DNA from 2 places in the Streptomyces sp. NPDC020379 genome. Region 1 is predicted to be linked to the other one. Evidence: riboswitches for the same ligand, from Rfam matches in the RefSeq annotation. Region 1 holds a riboswitch; the other holds the start of a gene.
The links. Region 1 has a riboswitch for S-adenosylmethionine ahead of thrC (threonine synthase). Riboswitches for the same ligand answer to the same signal wherever they lie in the genome.
Positions count from the first base shown of each region.

Region 2: linked by a shared signal. The riboswitch ahead of ACH427_RS01465 (aminotransferase class V-fold PLP-dependent enzyme) and the one ahead of thrC (threonine synthase) in region 1 are both predicted to bind S-adenosylmethionine.

Region 1 covers NZ_JBIRVR010000003.1:243,830-250,371, reverse strand. Annotated here, with positions in the region: gene ACH427_RS05915 (trehalose-6-phosphate synthase) at 1-920, opposite strand, end outside; gene ACH427_RS05910 (glucosyl-3-phosphoglycerate synthase) at 1,079-2,026, opposite strand; SAM riboswitch class I at 2,190-2,327, shown strand; gene thrC (threonine synthase) at 2,345-3,628, shown strand; gene ACH427_RS05900 (MoaD/ThiS family protein) at 3,683-3,958, shown strand; gene ACH427_RS05895 (cold-shock protein) at 4,397-4,600, shown strand; gene groL (chaperonin GroEL) at 5,086-6,542, shown strand, end outside.
Region 2 covers NZ_JBIRVR010000001.1:312,236-318,777, reverse strand. Annotated here, with positions in the region: gene ACH427_RS01475 (cytochrome b N-terminal domain-containing protein) at 1-1,599, shown strand, start outside; gene trpD (anthranilate phosphoribosyltransferase) at 1,765-2,829, shown strand; SAM riboswitch class IV at 2,962-3,078, shown strand; gene ACH427_RS01465 (aminotransferase class V-fold PLP-dependent enzyme) at 3,269-4,636, shown strand; gene ACH427_RS01460 (Lrp/AsnC family transcriptional regulator) at 4,731-5,012, opposite strand; gene ACH427_RS01455 (rhomboid family intramembrane serine protease) at 5,023-5,787, opposite strand; gene ACH427_RS01450 (hypothetical protein) at 5,988-6,227, shown strand; gene ACH427_RS01445 (NYN domain-containing protein) at 6,247-6,542, shown strand, end outside.

The DNA.
Region 1 (6,542 bases):
ATGTTCTTGGACAGCTCGGTGCGGTCGACGCGCACGATCGCCTTGCGGTCCGGGCCGAGCTGTGCGCGGAGCGCGGCCATCCGCTCCTCGACGTCCGCGCGGTGCGCGCGCTCCCGCAGGAAGTCCGCGTCGGCGCCGAGGCCGTGCACGCCGAGCCGGGTCGTCCGGCCCTCGAAGAGCACCGCCGTCCCGCCCGTGCCGCGGACGACCTCAGCCCCCAGGACCTTCTCGCAGCAGTCGGCGAACGCGTCCGCCCAGCGCTCGGTCAGGAAGGCCGCGCGGTCCCCGCCGAGGATGCCGCGCAGCACCCGCTCGGCGATGTCGTCCGGCAGCAGCCGGTAGTAGTCCGGCGGGGCCCAGGGGGTGTGCGAGAAGTGGCCGATCCGCAGGTCGGGACGGCGCTCCCGGAGCAGACCCGGCACCAGCGTGAGGTGGTAGTCCTGCACGAGCACGGCGGCTCCCTGCGCGGCCTCCTCGGCGAGGGCGTCCGCGAAGGCCGCGTTGTACGCCTCGTACGCCGCCCACTGCCGCCGGAAGTCCGCGTCGAAGACGGGTGCCAGGGGCGTCTCGTAGAGCATGTGGTGGACGAACCACAGCACGGAGTTGGCGATGCCGTTGTAGGCGGCGGCGAAGGTGTCCGGGTCGACGTCCAGCATGCGCACCCGGTGGCCGCCGGTGTCCTCGGTGTCGAGCCTGCGGCCCGCGCGCCGCGCCGCCTCGCGGTCGCCCTCGCCCATGGCCGCGCACACCCACACGGCGCCGGCGTCGCGGTCTATGGCGCTGAGCCCCGAGACGAGGCCGCCACCGCCCCGGCCGGCGGTCAGCTCGCCGTCGACCAGCTTGTACGAGACCGGGCCGCGGTTGGAGGCGACGACGATCTGTGCGGTGTGCGTGTGCGGTTGCATGTGCTCAACGACCATGTGGCCAGCCTTGCCTGGCCGCCGGTCGTTCAAACGTTTGTCGGGGCCGGGGTGCGGGTGCGGACGGGCTGGCGCCTGCGGCGGGCTTGTTCCCCAGCCCCGCCCCTCCCCGCACATCAGACGCAGCCGGGAAGGGGCGGGGCTGGGAAAAAGGCCCCCTACGCCGCGTCCCGTGCCGCGTATTCCGGGATTTCCCGCATCGGCGGCCGCTCCTCCGTGTCCACCGCGTACGTCCGAGGGACGAATCCCTCGGACGTACGCTCGAACTGGGTCAGGGACGGCCGCACCAGGTGGCCGCGGGCCAGGCGCAGCTGTGCCGTGCGGTAGATGGCCGCGGCCATCCGGCCCAGCGCGCGGCCGTCCTGGTGGCGGTGGACGCGGACGCCCACGTCGACCTGGGCCAGGGCGTCCAGGCCGACGGTGTGGAGGGCGTCGACCAGGAGGCCCAGTTCCACGCCGTAGCCCACGGGGAACGGCAGGCGTTCCAGGAGCGAGCGGCGGGCCGCGTACTCGCCGCCCAGGGGCTGGACGAAGCCCGCCAGCTGCGGCCAGTGCAGGTTGAGCAGGGGTCGGGCCACCAGCTCGGTCACCCGGCCGCCCTGCCCGGCCACTTCGCCGAGCGGGCGGTCGTACATCGCCTTCACGAACGCGATGCCCGGGTCGGTCAGCAGCGGGCCGACGGTGCCGGAGACGAAGTCCGCGGAGAAGTCGCGCAGATCGGCGTCGACGAAGCAGACCACGTCCCCGCGCGTCACCAGCAGCGACCGCCACAGCACCTCGCCCTTGCCGGGCAGGGCGGGCAGTCGCGGGAGCACCGAGTCGCGGTGCACCACGCGCGCGCCGGCCGCGGCGGCGACCTCGGCCGTGCGGTCGGTGGAGCCGGAGTCGAGCACCACCAGCTCGTCGACCAGCGGCACCGCGTCCGTCATCAGTTCGCGCCGGATCGTGGCGACGATGTCGCCGACGGTCGCCTCCTCGTCCAGCGCGGGGAGCACCACGCTGATGGTGGTGCCCTTCTCCCGTTTGGCCGCGAGCAGCTGGTCGAGCGGACGGTCTCCGACGGACCAGGACCGCCGGCCCAGCCAGCGCTCCACCTCTTCCAGCACGTGAACGACTCCTTCGCTCCGGTGTTGTCCTGTGACGCATCTCGCGGAACGGACGACCTGCTCGGGTGTCCGTGCCTTCGGTTACAGTCTGAACAACGCGGAACGCCGTCGTATGTCGGGGTCACCGCGCGCACAAACGCCTGGGCAGTGCCCAGTGCCATACCGCTCATCCAGAGGGGCAGAGGGACACGGCCCGTTGAAGCCCCGGCAACCCTCCCGCCGGTCTCGCAAGCGCGAGGCTCCCGGTGGGGAAGGTGCCAATTCCGTCTCGTGGCGAGGTTCGCCGCGAGGAAGATGAGGAGAAAGGGCCTCGCCTCCATGGCTGTGCAGTCTGTCGAAAGCTCAACCACTTCTGTCGCGCTCGGTCCCGCCGTCGCCCTCTCGTGCCGTGAGTGCGGGGAGCGGTTCGACCTCGGTCCCATCTTCGCCTGCGCCGCCTGTTTCGGCCCGCTCGAAGTCGCGTACGACCTCCCCACCGGCGATCCCGAGGCCCTGCGCCGCCGCATCGAGGCCGGTCCCGACAACATCTGGCGCTACGCCCCGCTGCTGCCCGTACCCGAGAACGTGGCGGAGAAGCCCAGCCTCAACCCCGGCTTCACCAAGCTCGTCAAGGCCGACAACCTCGCCCGCGAGCTGGGCGTCACCGGCGGGCTGTACGTCAAGGACGACTCCGGCAACCCCACGCACTCCTTCAAGGACCGCGTCGTCGCCATCGCGGTCGAGGCGGCGCGCGCCTTCGGCTTCACCACGCTCTCCTGCTCCTCGACCGGCAACCTCGCCGGCGCGGTCGGTGCCGCCGCGGCCCGCGCGGGTTTCAAGTCCTGTGTCTTCATCCCGCACGACCTGGAGGCCGGCAAGGTCGTCATGGCCGCGGTCTACGGCGGCGACCTGGTGGGCATCGAGGGCACCTACGACGACGTGAACCGCTTCTGCTCCGAGCTGATCGGCGACCCGCTCGGCGAGGGCTGGGGCTTTGTCAACGTCAACCTCCGCCCGTACTACGGCGAGGGCTCCAAGACCCTCGCGTACGAGATCTGCGAGCAGCTGGGCTGGCGCCTGCCGGACCAGATCGTGATCCCCATCGCCTCCGGCTCCCAGCTCACGAAGATCGACAAGGGGCTGAAGGAGCTGATCGCGCTGGGCCTGGTCGAGGACCGGCCGTACCGGATCTTCGGCGCGCAGGCGGCGGGCTGCTCGCCGGTCTCCCGCGCGTTCAAGGACGGCCACGACGTGGTGCGGCCGGTGAAGCCGGACACGATCGCGAAGTCCCTCGCCATCGGCAACCCCGCCGACGGGCCGTATGTGCTCGACATCGCCCGGCGGACGGGCGGTGCCGTGGAGGACGTGGACGACGCGGAGATCGTCGACGCGATCCGGCTGCTGGCCCGGACGGAGGGGATCTTCGCGGAGACCGCGGGCGGGGTGACGGTGGGCGTCACCCGCAAGCTCATCGAGCGCGGGGTGCTCGACCCCGCGCTGACGACGGTCGTGCTCAACACCGGCGACGGGCTCAAGACGCTGGACGCCGTGGCGGCCGGGCCGTCCGCGACCATCCGGCCGTCCCTGGAGGCGTTCCGCACCGCCGGGCTCGCCACCGGCTGATGTCCCCACCCGACCATTCACCGGACACCGGAATACCGGAAAGGCAGGACCCCCATGAGCATCTCCGTTCGCATCCCCACCATCCTCCGCACCTACACCGGCGGTGTCGCCGAAGTCCCGGCCGAGGGGGCGACGCTCGCCGAGGTGATCGGCGATCTGGAGAAGAACCACCCCGGCATCGCCGCCCGCGTCCTCGACGACGCGGGGAAGCTGCGCCGGTTCGTGAACGTGTATGTCAATGACGACGACGTGCGCTTCGAGCAGGGGCTTTCGACGCCCACGCCCGACGGCGCCGGGGTGTCGATCATCCCCGCCGTCGCCGGCGGCTGAGCTTTACGCAAGCTTCCTGCGAAAGGTCCCCTGAATCGCCCCGGCCGTGAAACGGACGGGGCGATTCCGTCTGTTGAGCGCGATACAGTTGGGGCGATCCCCCTCCGGCGTCAGTGCCGAACGCATATGAGAACCCGTCAAGTTGTGCGCGAACTGTGTGCGCGAATTGTCGGGTTGCTTGCGCTATGCCCGGCCCGACTTGCCCTGGATCCACCGGAGTTCGCCGCATTTCGGCAATCAGCCGCGCCGGGAATTCTCGTCCGAGTGACCTGTTGCAGACGGCATCCGTGCAGATACATTCAGCCGCGGTCGACGCGTTCCGGCGCACACCACCGGGATTTCCCCTGCCACCGGCTGGGGAGAAGTTCCGGAGGTGAGGTCTGACCCGGGTCCGCGAAGTGCGGTCCTGCGCAAGGGCCAGTAATAGGGGAGTTAGGCATGGCTCAGGGCACCGTCAAGTGGTTCAACGCGGAGAAGGGGTACGGCTTCATCGCGGTCGACGGTGGTGCGGATGTATTCGTCCACTACAGCGCGATCCAGATGGACGGCTACCGCACCCTCGAGGAGGGTCAGCGAGTGGAGTTCGAGATCTCGCAGGGCCAGAAGGGGCCGCAGGCGGACATGGTCAAGCTCGCCGTCTGATCTCGGCGCATCGACCACCGGCTCACTCAGCTCGCCGAGGGGCCCGTACCCGCGCACCGGGGTACGGGCCCTTCGTGTGCCCTCGCGCGCGTATGTGTGCGCGTACGCGCGCGTTCCGTGTGTACCCGGAAGTCACGCCGTAGGGGCGCCCTTCTGTGGAGGCGCTCGCGCCCCCGGGCTTCGTCCGGGGGTGCCCCCGGTGCCACTAACGGTGCGCTCATGAACGGATCGCTTGCGCCCCCAGACTTCGTCCGGGGGTGCCCCCGGTGCCACTAACGGTGCGCTCATGAACGGATCGCTTGCACTCTGGGGGGTCGAGTGCTAATCATTGGCGTTAGCACTCTCCGAGTGAGAGTGACAGATTTGGACCGTCGGTGAGGTCCATCAGCCGGGTGGGGCAAGGAACCGCCAGGCCGGTGAGCCGTCCGTCGCGGGCGCCAGCGCGGTCCGGAGAAATCCACCCCGTCCTGGGAGGACCACTTCACATGGCCAAGATCATCGCGTTCGACGAGGAGGCACGGCGCGGTCTCGAGCGCGGGATGAACCAGCTCGCCGACGCCGTCAAGGTCACCCTCGGCCCCAAGGGCCGCAACGTCGTCCTCGAGAAGAAGTGGGGCGCCCCCACGATCACCAACGATGGTGTGTCCATCGCCAAGGAGATCGAGCTCGAGGACCCGTACGAGAAGATCGGCGCCGAGCTGGTCAAGGAGGTCGCGAAGAAGACGGACGACGTCGCCGGTGACGGCACGACGACCGCGACCGTCCTGGCCCAGGCGCTGGTCCGCGAGGGCCTGCGCAACGTCGCCGCGGGCGCCAACCCGATGGCCCTCAAGCGCGGCATCGAGAAGGCCGTCGAGGCCGTCTCCGGTGCGCTGCTCGAGCAGGCCAAGGACGTGGAGACCAAGGAGCAGATCGCCTCCACCGCCTCCATCTCCGCCGCCGACACCCAGATCGGCGAGCTCATCGCCGAGGCGATGGACAAGGTCGGCAAGGAAGGCGTCATCACCGTCGAGGAGTCCCAGACCTTCGGTCTGGAGCTGGAGCTCACCGAGGGTATGCGCTTCGACAAGGGCTACATCTCGGCGTACTTCGCCACCGACATGGAGCGTATGGAGGCGTCCCTGGACGACCCGTACATCCTGATCGTCAACTCGAAGATCGGCTCGGTCAAGGACCTGCTGCCGCTCCTCGAGAAGGTCATGCAGTCCGGCAAGCCGCTGCTGATCATCGCCGAGGACGTCGAGGGCGAGGCCCTGTCGACCCTGGTCGTCAACAAGATCCGTGGCACCTTCAAGTCCGTCGCCGTCAAGGCCCCGGGCTTCGGTGACCGCCGCAAGGCCATGCTCGGCGACATCGCCATCCTCACCGGTGGCACCGTCATCTCCGAGGAGGTCGGCCTCAAGCTGGAGAACGCCGGTCTCGACCTGCTCGGCCGCGCCCGCAAGGTCGTCATCACCAAGGACGAGACGACCATCGTCGACGGTGCCGGTGACAGCGACCAGGTCCAGGGCCGCGTCAACCAGATCCGCGCCGAGATCGAGAACAGCGACTCGGACTACGACCGCGAGAAGCTCCAGGAGCGCCTCGCGAAGCTGGCCGGCGGCGTGGCCGTCATCAAGGCCGGTGCCGCGACCGAGGTCGAGCTCAAGGAGCGCAAGCACCGCATCGAGGACGCCGTCCGCAACGCGAAGGCGGCCGTCGAGGAGGGCATCGTCGCCGGTGGTGGCGTGGCCCTGCTCCAGGCTTCCGCGGTCTTCGAGAAGCTCGAGCTCGAGGGCGACGAGGCCACCGGCGCCAACGCCGTGCGCCTGGCCCTGGAGGCCCCGCTGAAGCAGATCGCCGTCAACGGTGGTCTCGAGGGCGGCGTCGTCGTGGAGAAGGTCCGCAACCTCACGGTCGGCCACGGTCTGAACGCCGCGACCGGCGAGTACGTCGACATGAT
Region 2 (6,542 bases), on a different contig from region 1:
AAGGCGCCCGCCGGCGAGCGGGTGGCCGACTGGGCCGACGGCCGACTGGGCGTCTACAGCCTGGCCAAGGCCAACCTGCGCAAGATCTTCCCGGACCACTGGTCCTTCATGCTGGGCGAGGTCTGCCTCTACAGCTTCCTGATCATCATCCTCACGGGTGTGTATCTGACGCTGTTCTTCCACCCGAGCATGGAAGAGACCGTCTACCACGGTCCCTACGTCCCCATGCAGGGCATGCGGATGTCGGAGGCGTTCGCCTCCACGCTGAACATCAGCTTCGACGTCCGTGGCGGTCTGCTGGTCCGGCAGATCCACCACTGGGCCGCGCTGGTCTTCCTCGCGGGCATGTTCGTCCACATGATGCGCGTCTTCTTCACGGGCGCGTTCCGCAAGCCGCGTGAGATCAACTGGCTGTTCGGCTTCCTGCTGTTCGTGCTGGGCATGTTCACCGGCTTCACCGGTTACTCCCTGCCGGACGACCTGCTGTCCGGCACCGGTGTGCGGTTCATGGAAGGCGCGATCCTCTCCTTCCCGATCGTCGGCACGTACATGTCGATGTTCCTGTTCGGCGGCGAGTTCCCGGGCGCGGACTTCGTGCCGCGGTTCTTCTCGATCCACGTCCTGCTGCTGCCGGGCATCATGCTCGGCCTGGTCGTGGCCCACATAATCCTTGTGGCGTACCACAAGCACACGCAGTTCCCCGGCCCCGGCCGGACGAACAAGAACGTCGTCGGCCTGCCGCTGATGCCGGTCTACATGGCCAAGGCCGGAGGCTTCTTCTTCCTGGTCTTCGGTGTGATCGCGGCCATCGCCGCGCTCGCCTCGATCAACCCGATCTGGGCCATCGGCCCGTACCGGCCGGACCAGGTGTCCACCGGCGCCCAGCCCGACTGGTACATGGGGTTCGCCGAGGGTCTGATCCGTGTCATGCCGGGCTGGGAGATCAACTTCTGGGGTCACACGCTCGTCCTGGGTGTGTTCATCCCGATGATGGTCTTCCCCGTGGTCCTGGGTGCCATCGCCGTCTACCCGTTCATCGAGTCCTGGGTCACCGGCGACAAGCGTGAGCACCACCTGCTGGACCGTCCGCGCAACGCCCCGACGCGCACCGCGTTCGGTGTCGCGTGGATCACCGCGTACTTCGTGATGCTCATCGGCGGTGGAAACGACCTGTGGGCCACCCACTTCCACCTCTCGATCAACGCCATCACCTGGTTCGTCCGCATCGGCTTCTTCGTCCTTCCGGTCCTGGCCTTCATCGCCACCCGCCGGATGTGCATGGGCCTCCAGCGCCGCGACAGGGACAAGGTGCTGCACGGCCGCGAGTCGGGCATCATCAAGCGCCTGCCGCACGGTGAGTTCGTCGAGGTCCACGAGCCGCTCTCGCAGGAGCAGCTGCACACCCTCACGGCGCACGAGCAGCCCAAGCCGCTCGAGCTCACGCCCGAGGTCGACGAGAACGGTGTCGAGCGCAAGGCCGGCGCCACGCAGAAGCTCCGTGTGAAGCTCTCCAAGGGCTTCTACGGCGAGGGGACGCACATTCCCAAGGCGACCGCGGAGGAGTTCCAGGAGATCACCAGCGGCCACGGCCACCACTGATCCGCCTCGCACCGGCCCCGGCCGGTCAGTGATCGCTGATCGCCACAGCAAGAGCCCCGTCCAGCGCGTGGACGGGGCTCTTCGCTGTTCCCGGGCCTGGATAGGCTGGGCGGGCAGAGCCCCGGACGGCCGCGGCTCTCCGACCGACCACCAGGAGTGTGGACCATGAACGTTGTGACCCCGGCAGGCGGCGACAGCGCGGTGGCACCCTCCTGGCCGGGTCTGCTGAACACCCTGCTGAGCGGGTCGGACCTCGGCGCGGACGACACCGCCTGGGCCATGGACCGGATCATGCGCGGGATGGCCACCGACGCCCAGATCGCCGGGTTCGCGGTCGCGTTGCGGGCCAAGGGCGAGACCGTCGCCGAGATCTCCGGTCTGGTGCGCGCGATGTACTCGCACGCCAATCTCATCGACGTGCCCGGCCCGAGCGTGGACATCGTGGGGACCGGCGGCGACGGCGCCAAGACCGTCAACATCTCGACCATGGCCTCGATCGTCGTCGCCGGCACGGGCGTGAAGGTCGTCAAGCACGGCAACCGCGCGGCGTCCTCCTCCAGCGGTGCCTCGGACGTCCTGGAGAAGCTGGGCGTCAATCTGGACCTGACGCCGCGGCGGGTGGTGGAGGTCGCCGAGGAGGCGGGCATCACCTTCTGCTTCGCGGTGAAGTTCCACCCCTCGCTGCGCTATGTGGCGGCCGCGCGGCGCGAGTTGGGCATCCGCACCACCTTCAACGTGCTGGGACCGCTCACCAACCCCGCGCAGGTGCGCGCCCAGGCGACCGGTGTCGCCGACGCCCGCATGGCCCCGATCCTCGCCGGCGTGCTCGCCGAGCGCGGCTCCTCGGCGCTGGTCTTCCGCGGGGACGACGGGCTGGACGAGCTGACCACGACCGCGACCTCACGGGTCTGGGTCGTCCGCGACGGCCAGGTCCGGGAACAGCCCTTCGACCCGCGGGACGTGGGCATCCCGCTGGTTCCCGTCGAGGCGCTCAAGGGCGCCGACGCGTCGTACAACGCCGATGTCGCCCGCCGTCTGCTGGCCGGCGAGACCGGCCCCGCCCGGGACGCGGTGCTGCTGAACGCGGCCGCGGCGCTGGTGGCGCTGGACCCGACGGACGCGCCGCTCACCGAGCAGATCGCGGCCGGCATCGCCCGCGCCGCCGAGTCGGTCGACTCCGGGGCGGCGAAGCGGGCCCTGGACCGCTGGGTGGCCGCGAGCAACGCGTAGCGCGCCTTTGGTCCGGGGCGCGGTGATCCCGTGCCCCGGACCGGAGTTCGGCCGTCCGCGGGCGGTGGGGCCGGTGTCCGTGATGCGGACGCCCTTTCCGCCCGACGATCAGTTGTGCCATACTCGCCGCCAGGTCACGAGTGACAGCGACACGGCCCCGGCCCGCTGTCCGGCAACCCTCCTTCCGTGGCGGGGTGCCCCGGGTGATGACCAGGTCGCAGGCAATGAGGTCTGCGGCAAGCGCGGATCCCTCGCCAGGGATCCTGGTTGTCGAGGGAGATCCTCCATGATTCAGCGAATGCGATAGGGCCGAAGGCCCGTTTCCCCCGCGCCCCGCCACGGCACCGCCGTGCGCCGGGTCGCCCTTTCCGCACACCGCAGAGGTCTCTCGCGGGTGCGTGTACACCGCCATTCCGCCTTGTACCCGGGAGAATTCGCCATGTCCGCATGCCCTGTCACCGTCGAGCCCGCCGTCGGCACCGCCCTCCTGCCCGTCCTCGGCCACGACGTCCGCGTCCCGCTCGTCACCGGAGGCGAGGTGACCTACGCGGCCCTGGACTACGCGGCGAGCGCCCCGGCGCTCCAGCGGGTGTGGGACGACGTCGCGGCGTACGCCCCGTACTACGGCAGCGTGCACCGCGGGGCGGGCTATCTCTCGCAGCTGTCGACCGACCTCTTCGAGAACAGCCGGGCGGAGATCGCCGCGTTCCTCGGCTGCCGCGCCGGTGACCAGGTCGTCTTCACCCGCTCGACCACCGACTCGCTCAACCTCCTCGCGACCGTGCTCCCGCGGGGCACCCGGGTGTTCGTCTTCGAGTCCGAGCACCACGCCGCCCTGCTGCCCTGGGAGCGGCGCGCGGACGTCACCGTCACCTACCTCGACGCGCCCCGCTGCCCGCGCCAGGCGGTCGAGATCCTGGAGCGCGCCCTCGCGGACCGCGAGCCCTACGGCCCCGCTCTGGTCTGCGTGACGGGCGCGTCGAACGTGACCGGCGAGCTGTGGCCCGTACGGGAGTTGACGGCCGCCGCCCACGCGCACGGTGCCCGGATCGTCGTGGACGCGGCGCAACTGGTGCCGCACCACCCGGTGGACCTCACGGAGCTGGACGCCGACTGGATCGCCTTCTCCGGGCACAAGCTGTACGCGCCGTTCGGCGCCGGGGTGCTGGCCGGACGGCCGGACTGGCTGCGGGACGCGGAGCCGTACCTCGCGGGCGGCGGCGCCAGCCGCGCGGTGACGCGGGGCGCCGGGGGCGGCGTGGACGTCGAGTGGCACGACACCGTCGCCCGGCACGAGGCCGGCTCGCCCAACGTCATCGGTGCCTACGCCATCGCGTCGGCCTGCAAGGCGCTCCGCGAGGCGGGCTTCGACCGGCTCGTCGAGCGGGAGCGGCAGCTCGTCGCGGCCGTCCGCGAGGGCCTCGCCAAGGTGCCGGGCGTCCGCGTGCTGTCGCTCTTCGGCGACGGCGAAGGGGAGGTCCAGCGCGTCGGCGTCCTCTCCTTCGTCGTCGACGGCTGGAACAGCTCGCACTTCGCGGCGGCGCTGTCCGCGGAGTACGGCATCGGGGTGCGCGACGGGCTGTTCTGCGCCCACCCGCTGGTGCGCACGCTGCTCGGCGGCGCGGGGGACGCGCCCGGCGAGTGCGGCGCGCCGGAGGGGCAGTCCCTCAACGCGGTGCGGGTGAGCTTCGGGGCGGGGACGCCGGACGAGCACGTGGAGCGGTTCGTGCGGGCGGTGGGGGAGCTGGTGCGCGAGGGCGCGCGGTGGTCCTACAGGACGGAGAACGGCCGTTGCGTACCGGCGTGACGGTCGCGCGCACGGGGGCGGGTCCGCGGTTCCCCGCGCCACTCGCGGGGCGCGATCGCGGGCCCGCCCCTCGCTCGACAGCCCCGCCGCAGGGCTACGCCTCCAGCCCGATCGCGAACGCCGCCTCCAGGTCGTGCTGGGAGTACGTGCGGAAGGCGATGTGGGTCTCCGTGGAGGCGACGCCCGGGACCTTGCTGATGCGGCCCGGGATGACGTCCGCCAGGTCGTCGTGGCGGGCCACGCGCACCATGGCGATCAGATCCTGCGCGCCGGTCACCGAATAGACCTCGCTGACGCCCTCCAGCGCGGCGATCTGCTCCGCGATCTCGGGAATCCGGTCGACGTCGGTCTTGATGAGCACGATCGAGGTGATCACGGCTGGGCTCCTATCGGGGGCCGGGGGGTGGGTCCCCGGGGGCTCGCGGCCCGTCGCCGGACGCGGCCGCTCTCTTCACTCTAGCCGCACACCTGTACCGGGCCCACGCGTACAGGAAGCCCAGCGAGAAGCCCAGCACATGGGCGAGGTAGGCCACCCCGGGCCGGTCGCCCGCGGTGCGGGCGGCCAGCCACTGGAGGACGAACCAGAAGAGCAGCACCGCCCACGCGGGGAAGCGCAGCGGCAGGAAGAAGAGGAACGGGAAGAGACTGGTGACCCGGGCCCTGGGGAAGAGACAGAGGAACGCCCCGAGCACCCCGGAGATCGCTCCGGACGCCCCCACCAGCGTCTGGACGGAGTCGGCGTGCACGGCCGCGTAGCCGAGCAGGGCCAGCACCCCGGCGGCGAGGTAGAAGAAGGCGAAGGAGGCCCGGCCCATCCGCTCCTCGGCCATGGCACCGAAGACATGGAGGAAGAGCATGTTCCCCAGCAGATGCAGCCAGTTGCCGTGCACGAAGAGAGCGGTGAGCGGGGTGAGCAGCCGTCCCGGCGAGCCGTGCCAGAGCTCCTCGGGCACCACGCCCCAGCGCTCGAAGTAGGCGGTCTGCGCGACCAGCAGATCGGCGGCGTCCCCATGGGCGCCCGGCGGAGCGGTCAGGCCCGAGGCGGGGCCGAGCAGGAAGACGGCGCAGCAGATGCCGATGAGGGCGTATGTGACCAGAGGTCTGGTCCGGCGGTGGGGCGGTGGGCTCCGGCGCGCTGCCTTTCCGAGCATGGCCAGATCATGGCGTACGGGCAGCAATGCGCACAGAGTGCCTCGCCGGGCCGGGGCCGCACGGCCCGGACCCGGCTGTGCTCCGCGCCGCATGACCATCAGGCCGTAGGGTTACGGGAAACACCCTGGCGGTGACGGCGCCATGCGGGCCCCACGGCGTTGTCGGACACGACGCAGTTGACGAGGACGGACGACGAATCATGGGCGTTCCCCAGCCGACGGACCGGACGCGCTGGCGCTGCACGCTGTGCGGCAATCTGACCCGATTCGATGTCACGCGGACCACCAAGGCTGTGGAATACGTGCACCTCGACCTGGCCGGAGCGCCTCGGGTGGAGGAGCGGGACGTGGTCAGTGAGACGATCGAGTCCGTACGTTGCCGGTGGTGCAACGCGGTCGACCAGATCGAGCTGGTGGACAGGCCGGGCGCGAGCGCCTGAAGAACGGGAGCGGTGAGCGGTGGTTGAGCACACAGGCGGCGCGGACGCGGCCGGTGAACCGGATGACACCGGTGGGGCCGACGGCGTCGCCGAGGTGCTCGACCGGCCCCTGCCCGAGGGCGTGCGGCGGCGGGTCGTCAATCTGGTCGCCGAGGCGTTCGGCGGTCTGACGGTCACCGAACTGCCGCCCGCGCTGCGGCAGTACGCCCGCTTCACCCCCAGCCGCCGGGCCAAGTTCGCGGGCAACGCCATGGCCGCCGCCGTGGAGAACGACGCCGCCTTCCGGCAGCGGATCTCCGCCCGGCTGCGGGAGAC